3 regions of the Paenibacillus sp. cl6col genome follow, and region 2 is predicted to be linked to each of the others. Evidence: riboswitches for the same ligand, from Rfam matches in the RefSeq annotation. Region 2 holds a riboswitch; each other region holds the start of a gene.
What was found. Region 2 has a riboswitch for cobalamin ahead of BLS15_RS01915 (ABC transporter substrate-binding protein). Riboswitches for the same ligand answer to the same signal wherever they lie in the genome.
Positions count from the first base shown of each region.

Region 1 (3,285 bases), on a different contig from region 2:
CGCAGCATGATGAGTGCCTCCATATTCCTTCGCCTCCTTTCCTGCATTCAGTGTATCGTTGTGACGCATGTATGTCCTGTCTTTGTGTGCCGGATATGTCGGCCATTCTTAGTGGTACATGATAGCGCTAATTATACCTGTTGGCGTTCGCCGTGCTCTATGAAAACAATTGCTTATTGCCTATAACGGGAAAGACTCTTGTTATATTTCAAAAGTTCTGGGACAATAATAATCAGATTATAGAGGAAGTTCAAAAAGTCCGCTGCGACCTTTTTGAACTATTTTTAAAAGCACTTATAAGCAAGTAAGACAGAATCTTGACGTGTTGAAAAGAGGGCACTAGATGAATAAGCAATCCATCTATGGATTAACATTGGATCAGTTGGCCGCTTGGTTAGAGGAGCGGGGACATAAGAAGTCACGGGCATCCCAAATATGGGATTATCTATATCGCAAGCGGGTCAAGGATTTCGCTGATATGACAGAAGTAAATGAAGCCAGCGTAGCACTGCTGTCCGAACACTTCGTTATTCATACGCTTAACGAGCATGTGAAGCAGCAATCGGCTGACGGCACAATCAAGTTCTTGTTCAAGCTGCAGGATGGCAACTTGATTGAGACCGTGTTGATGAGACACAAATTCGGGCTGTCGGTATGTGTGACGACTCAGGTTGGCTGCAACATCGGCTGCAGCTTCTGTGCGAGCGGACTGCTGGCGAAGAGCCGCGACTTGTCGAGCGGCGAGATTGTGGAGCAGATTATGAAGGTTCAGCACCATTTGGATGCAGTGGGTGAGGGTGATCTGGTCAGCCATATCGTCGTAATGGGTATCGGAGAGCCATTCGATAACTTTGAGAATATCGTAGACTTCTTGCGGGTTGTTACCGACCATAAAGGTCTGGCAATTGGAGCGAGACGAATTACGGTATCGACGAGCGGATTGGCGAATAAGATTAAAGACTTCGCAGATATTAATCTGCGGGTGAACTTGGCCCTGTCCTTGCATGCGCCGAATGATGAGCTTCGCACGCGCATTATGAAGATTAACCGCGCCATTCCGATTGCAAAGGTGATGGAAGCGATTCGGTACTTCATCAACACGACAAACCAACGGGTGACGCTGGAGTATATTTTGCTGAAGGACGTGAACGATCAGCAGGAGCACGCACTTGAGTTGGTGCAGCTGATTCAAGAGTGGAAGATGCAGGACGAGGTCAATGTGAACCTGATTCCGTACAACCCTGTTGATGAGCACAGCCAGTATCAGCGCAGCGAGCAGGAGTCGATTCGTGGCTTCTATGATGTCATGAAGAAAAATGACATTAGCTGCAGTGTACGGTTGGAGCATGGTACAGACATTGATGCAGCTTGTGGCCAGCTTCGCAGCAAGCAGATTAAGAAAGAAAGCGGTGCTGGTGCCGATCAGGCAGCTATGAGCTAAATAACATTTTGTAGTCAACAAAAGGCGTACCTACCAATGGGTAGGGCGCTTTTTTTCGTGCTGTCTATGAGAAAGTTCTTTGTCCGTCATGCTAAATTTTGCTACAATAAAACCACGTATTCTTATCGAAATTACATAGAAATAGTTTATATGGTGCTGTGCATGCGCAGCTTAATAGGGAAGTCGATGCGAGTTCGACGCGGTCCCGCCACTGTAACGCAGAGCTGACAATCAAGGCTTTTATCCACTGTTAACTGAGTTAACGGGAAGGTAGATTGTCGAGCGATGATGCGAAGCCAGGAGACCTGCCATATAAGTGCTCTATATTTCTCACGAGGATGGGAGGGGGATGTTTATTCGTGCTGCTAGTAGGAGATTACTAGTGTATTTAGCTGCACCGAAGTGGTTACCTAACATCTTTCTAACATGGAAAGGTGTTTTTTTATTGCCTTCATATCGACATATTAAGGAGATCAGACATTGAAGATGATTACGAACAGAATGTTGAAGAAGAGCTTGTCTGCATTACTAAGTATCGTGTTGTTGTTATCTCTTGTACAGCCACAAGTCATAAGAGCGGCTAGTGGGCAGGGTAATACACAACTAAATAACATGATTGAACATACAGTTCAATACTATAAAGATTATTATAATGATGCTTCTAATCAAGATGCTGTAAGTGATTCATGGTGGGAGCTTGTTGCTCTGTGGAGCGCGGGTCAAGATTTGCATGATGGGACTTGGAGATTACCTAAATGGGAAACAAAAGAGCCAAGACTTCGTCCAAATGCAGGAGGCACCGATCATATTCGATATATTTATGGCTTACTTGCGTTAGGAAAGAATCCGGCTCACGCTTGGGAAACGAACCGGAATCTGTGGGCGGAGCTGGCAGCTCAGCAAGATCCAGCAACGGGTGCTATCGGTGGAGTCAATAAACACATTTGGGCAATGATTGCCTTAAGCGCCGGTGAAAAGCTTGGTCAGGATATGGGATCATGGAATGCCGCATCCAAGCAAAAAGCACTCGATTATCTGCTTAAAGCACAATATGCTGACGGAGGTTATGGACTGTCAGCTACTGGAAGCTCGGGTGATACTGACATTACTGGTATGGCGCTGCTTGCACTTGGTCAATACCAAGGACAGAGCGCGGTAGATGCGGCAATTGAACGAGCTAAGGAATTGTTGAAAAACCGCCAATTGGACAACGGAGGGTTTGATTCCGTTGGTACATGGGGATCCGGAGATAATTCCAATAGCTTATCTACATCCGTATCGGGATTGGTTGCTGCAGGCGATGATGTCTTGTCAGCAAAGTGGCAAAATTCCGGCAACACAGTTATTGATGCATATGCACGTTTTCAACAAAATAGTGGATCATTTAAATGGAAAGTAACGGATAACGCTACAAACCGGATGTCCACCGAGCAGGCTCTTGTTGCATTGCTCGATATCAAGCATGGAAAATCGGTATGGAGTCGCCTCGCGGAAGTGAAACTTCCACCGGATCAATCACAGATTAATGTGCAGGTAAGTGTCAAGGGGATTGAAGATGTCATTTATCAACCTAACCTAATTTCCTTGGATGCGACCATTAAAAAGCACACTGCGTTGGATGTATTAAAGTTAGCGCTGGATCAAGTTAATCCACCAATTCCCTACCTCACTTCGGGGAATGGGGATCAAGCAAGACTAACTTCTGTTGCTGGACAAAATGAAGGAAAGCTAGGCGGCAGCGATAGTTGGAAATACAAGGTGAATGGGAATGTTTCATCTGTAGGGGCAGGCGCATACGAGATAAAAGATGGCGATAATCTCTACTTCTACTATGGTCGCCAACC
Region 1 is NZ_FNAZ01000012.1:79,344-82,628, reverse strand. Features, by position in the region: gene BLS15_RS24690 (helix-turn-helix domain-containing protein) at 1-23, opposite strand, end outside; gene rlmN (dual-specificity RNA methyltransferase RlmN) at 344-1,441, shown strand; cobalamin riboswitch at 1,576-1,769, shown strand; gene BLS15_RS24680 (DUF4430 domain-containing protein) at 1,928-3,285, shown strand, end outside.
Region 1: another riboswitch for cobalamin. It lies ahead of BLS15_RS24680 (DUF4430 domain-containing protein); the one in region 2 lies ahead of BLS15_RS01915 (ABC transporter substrate-binding protein).

Region 2 (3,285 bases):
TGGCGGATGAAGGAGTACAAATGGGATGACACGGACAACTAAATGGAATGCTCCCGCTATTCATCGGAACCGGCGTCGTTCAGGAGCATCGAAAAACAACAGGAAACGATTATTAATGACAAGACATATGTTACGAAAAAAGAGTCAAGCAAGCGGCAAAATTGTGCGTTTCGCACTTGTTCGTCATGGCTTGACGCAAGAGAATACGGAACGGCGATATATTAGCTATTCGGATGTGCCGCTATTGCCGGATTCAACAGAAGAGCTCCGAGCGCTTCGCCGAACATTGGCGCATCCATCGCCGCTGCTATACACGAGCGATATGCGCCGCTGTCGCGACACGCTCGCCTATTTGCGTCCGCGTGACAGCATCCAAGCTGTGGAGGACACAAGGCTGCGAGAATATGACTTCGGTATGTGGGAAGGGTTAACCTACAATGACTTGAAGGAAGATCCACAGTATCGAAGATGGCTTGACGATTCATCAGCCATCCAGCCGCCGCGCGGGGAACCGTGGCAGACCTTCTGTACGCGAACGGCGCATGTATGGTGGGAAGTGCTGCGCAATGCGCGTGATTCCTTCATCAGCAGCGGTAATCACATGGAACGGCAAGAGAGCGCTATCCGTCGTCGACCGTACCATTCTTCGCCGCTGCCACGTGGACGTGTGCTGCGCAGCAAGACAAGCCGGATGCAGAGACAGTCATATGGAAGCGGGCCTACCCCGCGGCCGGATGTTGTCATCGTCACACACGGTGGCGTCGTTCGTCGCTTATACACGCTGGCTTTCCCAAGGAAGTCATTCTGGGAAGCCGCTGCGCCAATCGGTGGCGGTGTTATGATTACGGCGAAGCGATGTGCCCGCAAATGGAAGTTCTTGCGAGCAGAACGGCTTCCCAGCAGATGATGACGTTTGTGTGTCAAAGCAGGTTCATTGGATACGCGCAATGATGTAATCTATTGCAACGCAGGGGCTTTTCCCCTATAATCAATTATCGAGTTTAGCACTTGGATGACGAAATGTATTCCATATTGAATAATCGTGATACTTCAGGTCCTTGGGTATGTATGCGGTACGGATCCATACGCGTTGTTCGGTAAGAGACACCGTTGTATTGTATGGCCGATGCATATTCGAGGTTAATAGGGAAGCCGGTGTAAACCCGGCGCGGTCCCGCCACTGTGAATGGAGTGTTGCGCTCATGATGCCACTGTCGGATTCATTAGTGTGTGCTGTATGTACCGCTATGGATGGGAAGGCGAGCTGCAACGTATTCTCCTAAGTCAGGAAACCTGCCTGAAGATGGACGAGCTGTATCCTTCGCGGAGAGGATCACGTCATTGGCGTAATGCATCAGGCAACATGGCAGCGCAGCTGCTTGCTTCCTGCTTCTAGGTGTCTGTTGAATATTGCGATAGATGACTTTGTGTTCCCCCGGATCGAAGGATCGGGGGTTTTTGCTGTATTTGGAAATGATTTCACATCCCATCAAGCACTTCGTTTGTACAAGGTAAACTGCAGTTCAATGCAATTGCACAGCACGAATGTATATCACAAATTCAGTCACAGTAGGATTTACAGCTCAGGTATATGCAAGTGCTCATTGACAACTGATACCGAATGGGGATGTACATACATTCTTACGGCAAGTGCAGCTTGCAGTGCATTATCGTTCGCATGGCGAAGGATGGAACCGCTTTACACCTGCACGGGTAGTACATGGTTAGAGACTAGGAAGAATGACGCGAGGGAGAGATTCTGACATGAACAAATGGCTGAACAAATCGGTAGCGGCGCTATTGGCGCTTATGCTTACAGTAGGACTGGCGGCTTGCGGCAATAAAGATGCGGCTAAGCCTGCTGAGAATAATACTGCACAGCAAGAGTCCAATGGCAATGGGGCTACAGAACAACCGAAGCAGGATGATCTAAAAACGACGTATCCACTGACTGTTAAGGATGCGACTGGTGAGGAGTTCACATTCGACAAAGCGCCAGAACGTATTATATCCGTGTCCCCAGCTGAGACAGAGTCCTTGTTCGCGCTTGGATTGGATGCACAAATCGTTGGGGTGTCTGATTTTGACGACTATCCAGAGGCAGCGAAGTCCAAAGAGAAAATGGGCGGCATTACGAAGCCGAATGAAGAGGCAATCATTAAAGCTAAGCCGGACATCGTATTCACAGGTATCTCCATGAAGGAGCCCGTCGTGAAGAAGTTCCGTGAACTGGGCATTAAAATATTCAAGGTTGAGCCAAAAACGTACGATGATGTGATTAAGAACATTGAATTGTATGGTCAAATTACGGATCAGCAAGCTAAGGCGAAGACGATTGTTGACAACATGAAACAAGTGCGTGAAGATGTGAAGTCGGCCGTTCAAAGTGCGGAGAAGAAAAAGGTGTATATTGAATTCTCCCCAGGCTGGACAGTAGGCAGCGGCGAGTTCATGAACGAACTGATTGAAGTGGCAGGCGGCACGAACGTTGCGGCTGATTCAGCTGGCTGGATTCAAATTAACGAAGAGAATATTATTAAATCCAATCCGGATGTAATCATGTTCACGCAAGGTGTAGTGGACAAAGAGACGAACAAATCCTTGGAAGAAATTATTCGTGGACGCAGCGGTTGGAACAACATTAATGCAATTAAGAACAATCAAGTAATCGGTGTGGATCAGAACCTGATCAGCCGTCCGGGACCTCGTGTAGCTGAAGGATTGAAGGCAGTTGCGAAGGCGATTCATCCGGACTTGGTAAAATAATCATCGTGGAGAAATCGATGAATAAAATGGGTTGGTATGGAGGAGCGGGTATTGCGCTTCTCCTTTTGTCCGTTGTAGGATGCCTCGCTGTAGGCTCTGTACAAATGCCAATGGGGGAAATTGCTCAAATTCTGCTTCATCATATTCCAGGGCTGGATCAGTTCATACCGGTGACATGGGATGACGCTTCCGCGCAAATTATGATGAAGGTACGCTTCCCACGAGTTCTATTGGCAATGCTCGTAGGGGCGGCGCTTGGGGTCGCAGGTACTGCATTTCAAGGAGTGCTGCGCAACCCGTTGGCAGATCCGTATACATTAGGGGTATCTTCAGGGGCTTCTGTTGGAGCCGCATTCCTTATTTACTTCGGTTTGCAGTATTCGCTGTTCGGCGAATGGACGATTCCTGTCGTTGCATTCGCTACAGGGGTAGCGACCCTAATGTTCGTCATTAAGCTGGCCAGTGAGCAGGGGAAGATTCCAATCGAGACACTGATCTTATCTGGAGTCGTGATGCAAG
Region 2 is NZ_FNAZ01000001.1:453,957-457,241, reverse strand. Features, by position in the region: gene BLS15_RS01920 (histidine phosphatase family protein) at 116-907, shown strand; cobalamin riboswitch at 1,104-1,316, shown strand; gene BLS15_RS01915 (ABC transporter substrate-binding protein) at 1,765-2,766, shown strand; gene BLS15_RS01910 (FecCD family ABC transporter permease) at 2,784-3,285, shown strand, end outside.

Region 3 (3,285 bases), on a different contig from region 2:
GCAGGCTCATCGACCTGGATCATGCCAATACCTGCAGTCTCCAGTGCTGCAATCTCTTGACGAAGCGCGTACGCCAGCTGGAATGCCGCCTGCTCGCGAGGAATGTCGTCACGTACGAACGACCAGTTCAAGATCGTAACCGGCCCCGTAAGCATCCCCTTAACCGGCTGAGACGTCAGGGACTGTGCAAATGCCGTTTCCTTCACCGTCATCGCCTCTGTGAACGCCACATCTCCGTACAGAACCGGTGGTTTTACACAGCGCGAACCATAGGATTGAACCCAGCCGAACTTCGTGAATGCGAACCCGTCCAGCTTCTCACCGAAGTATTCGACCATGTCCGTGCGTTCGAATTCACCATGTACCAGCACGTCAATGCCGATCTCTTCCTGAATGCGAATCCAGCGTGTCATTTCCTCTTCCAAATACGTTTCATACGTCTTCGCATCCCATTCTCCCTTGCGGAAGCGAAGGCGTGCGCGCCGGATATCCGCAGTTTGCGGCATACTGCCAATCGTTGTGGTCGGCAGCAGCGGCAGCGATGGCCAGCGCTTGCGCTGAAGCTCCTTGCGTTCCTCGAATGGAAGACGTTCAATTCCTTTTTCCTTCTCTGCACGAAGCAGTTCTTCCAACGCTTGAACGACTTGCGGACGCTGTCTTGACGGTTCTGTCCGCCATGCTTGAACACGAGCACCGCTCTCTGCTAATGCTGCACGCGTCTCTTCACTCGGGCTTGAGAAGTGACGAGCAAGTAGGGCAGTCTCCTCCAGCTTCTCATCCGCGAACGCCAATGCCTCGCGCACTGGTGCTGACAGCTCAGTTTCCCGCTCCGCCGTAAGTGGTACATGAAGCAGGCTGCATGATGGCTGAATAATCCAGCGTTCCTTCGGTACAATCTCTTCCACAGACTCGAGCCATGCTGCTGCTGCAGCCAAGTCCGTACGCCAAATATTGCGGCCATCAATAATGCCGACAGCAAGCTGCTTCTGCGCAGGGAATCCGAATTGACGAAGCGCTGCTTCATTTCTCCCTCTATCATGAACAAAGTCTAATCCGAGCGTATCCACTGGAAGCGACACGAACGCTTCGTAGTCGGACACCGCATCGAAGTAGGTCTGAACCCATAATGATAAGCTTGGTGCTGCCTTGCGTAATTCGGCATAGACTTCCTTCACAGCAGCCCAATGCTCGCTTGGCATTTCCAGCACGAATGCAGGTTCATCCAATTGCACAGCCTGCACACCTTCACCCTCCAACTCGCTAAGCAACTGTCCGTATACTCCTACGAATTGGCGAAGAACGTTCAGGCGCTCTTCCGGTTTAATCCCTTTAATAAAGCGGACATACGTATATGGCCCGATGATGACTGGCTTACCTTCAATGCCATGAATCTGCTTCGCTTGGCGATAGGCTTGCAGCGGGCGATTGACCGTAAGTTGCGGCGCCTTGCCTTCCCATTCCGGCACAATGTAGTGATAGTTCGTATTAAACCACTTCGTCATCTCGCAAGCTACCGCATCCTGTGTACCGCGAGCCAAGGCGAACAGCAAATCTGCGTTCACTTCTCCACCATCATATGCAAACCGTGACGGAATCAATCCGAATGTGGCCGTCATATCAAGCACATGATCATACCAGGAGTAATCATTTACTGGAATCAGGTCAATGCCAGCGTCCTGCATCGTCTTCAGCCGAACATCATTGATGCGCGCCAATTCTTCTTCCAGCTGCTGAACAGAACTGTTCCCAGCCCAATATTGCTCCAATGCCTTCTTCCATTCCCGGTCGTATCCGATCCGAGGGTAACCTGCTGTGCTTGTCTTGATTGAATGAACTGTCATCATACTGCCCCTCTCCATGAGTCATTTTGCCGTACGGGATATAATTGGACAATTTCTATCGCTTAACACGGAATTAAGATTGCAGTTGAGCGCTCTACCCCACCATATGTGACTTTATCACTCAGACTTCAGAAATTTCATTGCAAAACAATATGCAAAAAAGACATTCCTGTCCAACAACAGAAATGTCTCGTAAACGTCCATGAAGTCATAGTGGAATAGATCGATCCTTCCGTCTCATTAGCAGACTACCCTCATGCTAAGAGGAATCGAAAACCGATATCCATGCTTACGAACACTTCCCTATCTCCCGTAGGTACGAACAGTGTTGTCAAAACAGGCAGGTCTCCTGGCTTCAGCTTCATTGGCCTTTGCAGCCTTCCCGATCGATTACGACCAGTGGCTCTCTCGCAATACCTCAACTGTCACAGTGGCGGGACCGCGCCGGATTTCCAACCGGCTTCCCTATTAAGCTTCGACGTTACCCAAAGCACCTGTTTCCTCCTATTCAATTGCATTGAAAGTCGCAGTCACGCTTCCCCCAATTGAGAACGATTATATATCTAACCAGAACGAATGACAAGGATTTTTTCTCATCTCTACCCAAAATAAAAGAATACCGAGCTGTCACCTTATGTTCATTAAACTCCGCTTCACTAAGCTTCTATCCATATACAATAGGCGAGCCTCTCGGCTCGCCTATTGATGATTACGGTTTGATGCGCTAGATGACCATTCCTTCATGCAGAAAGACAATATCTTCACCTTTCTCATCTAGCGTCAATTCACGATTATCCAAGAACCATACATCATTTTGCTCCATAAAGAACGTAATGCCGTTCACAACTTCCGTCACTGCTGGATATTGCGGACTGTCTTTCATGATGCCGAATGAATAAGGTCCTGAAGCACTGAATCCGCTGTAGCGGACGAATATGCGTACTGAGTCTCCTGCTGTAAATCCCCAATCAGCCAAAAAACGCTCGACTGCCTTCGCTGTAACGCGTAATTGCATGTTCAGACCTCCTTAATCATACCTTTCATCCGATTTGATCATACCATGTGGCCGCCACTTTTGTTAACACCAAAGTTGACAGTTCGTCAATGATCCGCATCATCATTACCGCATAATACGTTCGGCGATATGATTATATGCTACCTTCTGTTTAGGAACATCACGATCTCTACCAAGGAATTGTGCCAGGTTACAGCTTGATGCGTTGAAGCCGCAGTGCATTCAGTACAACGGATACCGAGCTGAAGGCCATAGCCGCACCTGCAAGCCATGGGGCAAGCAATCCAATTGCTGCAATCGGGATGCCTATCGTATTGTATACGAGTGCCCAGAACAAGTTCTGCTTAATGTTGCGCATGGTACGGCGGCTCATCTCCATCGCATCCGCAATGCCGTTCAAGTCGCCACGCATTAAGGTTACGCCTGCCG
Region 3 is NZ_FNAZ01000003.1:164,107-167,391, forward strand. Features, by position in the region: gene metE (5-methyltetrahydropteroyltriglutamate--homocysteine S-methyltransferase) at 1-1,841, opposite strand, end outside; cobalamin riboswitch at 2,163-2,354, opposite strand; gene BLS15_RS08725 (HesB/YadR/YfhF family protein) at 2,566-2,856, opposite strand; gene BLS15_RS08730 (heavy metal translocating P-type ATPase) at 3,047-3,285, opposite strand, start outside.
Region 3: another riboswitch for cobalamin. It lies ahead of metE (5-methyltetrahydropteroyltriglutamate--homocysteine S-methyltransferase); the one in region 2 lies ahead of BLS15_RS01915 (ABC transporter substrate-binding protein).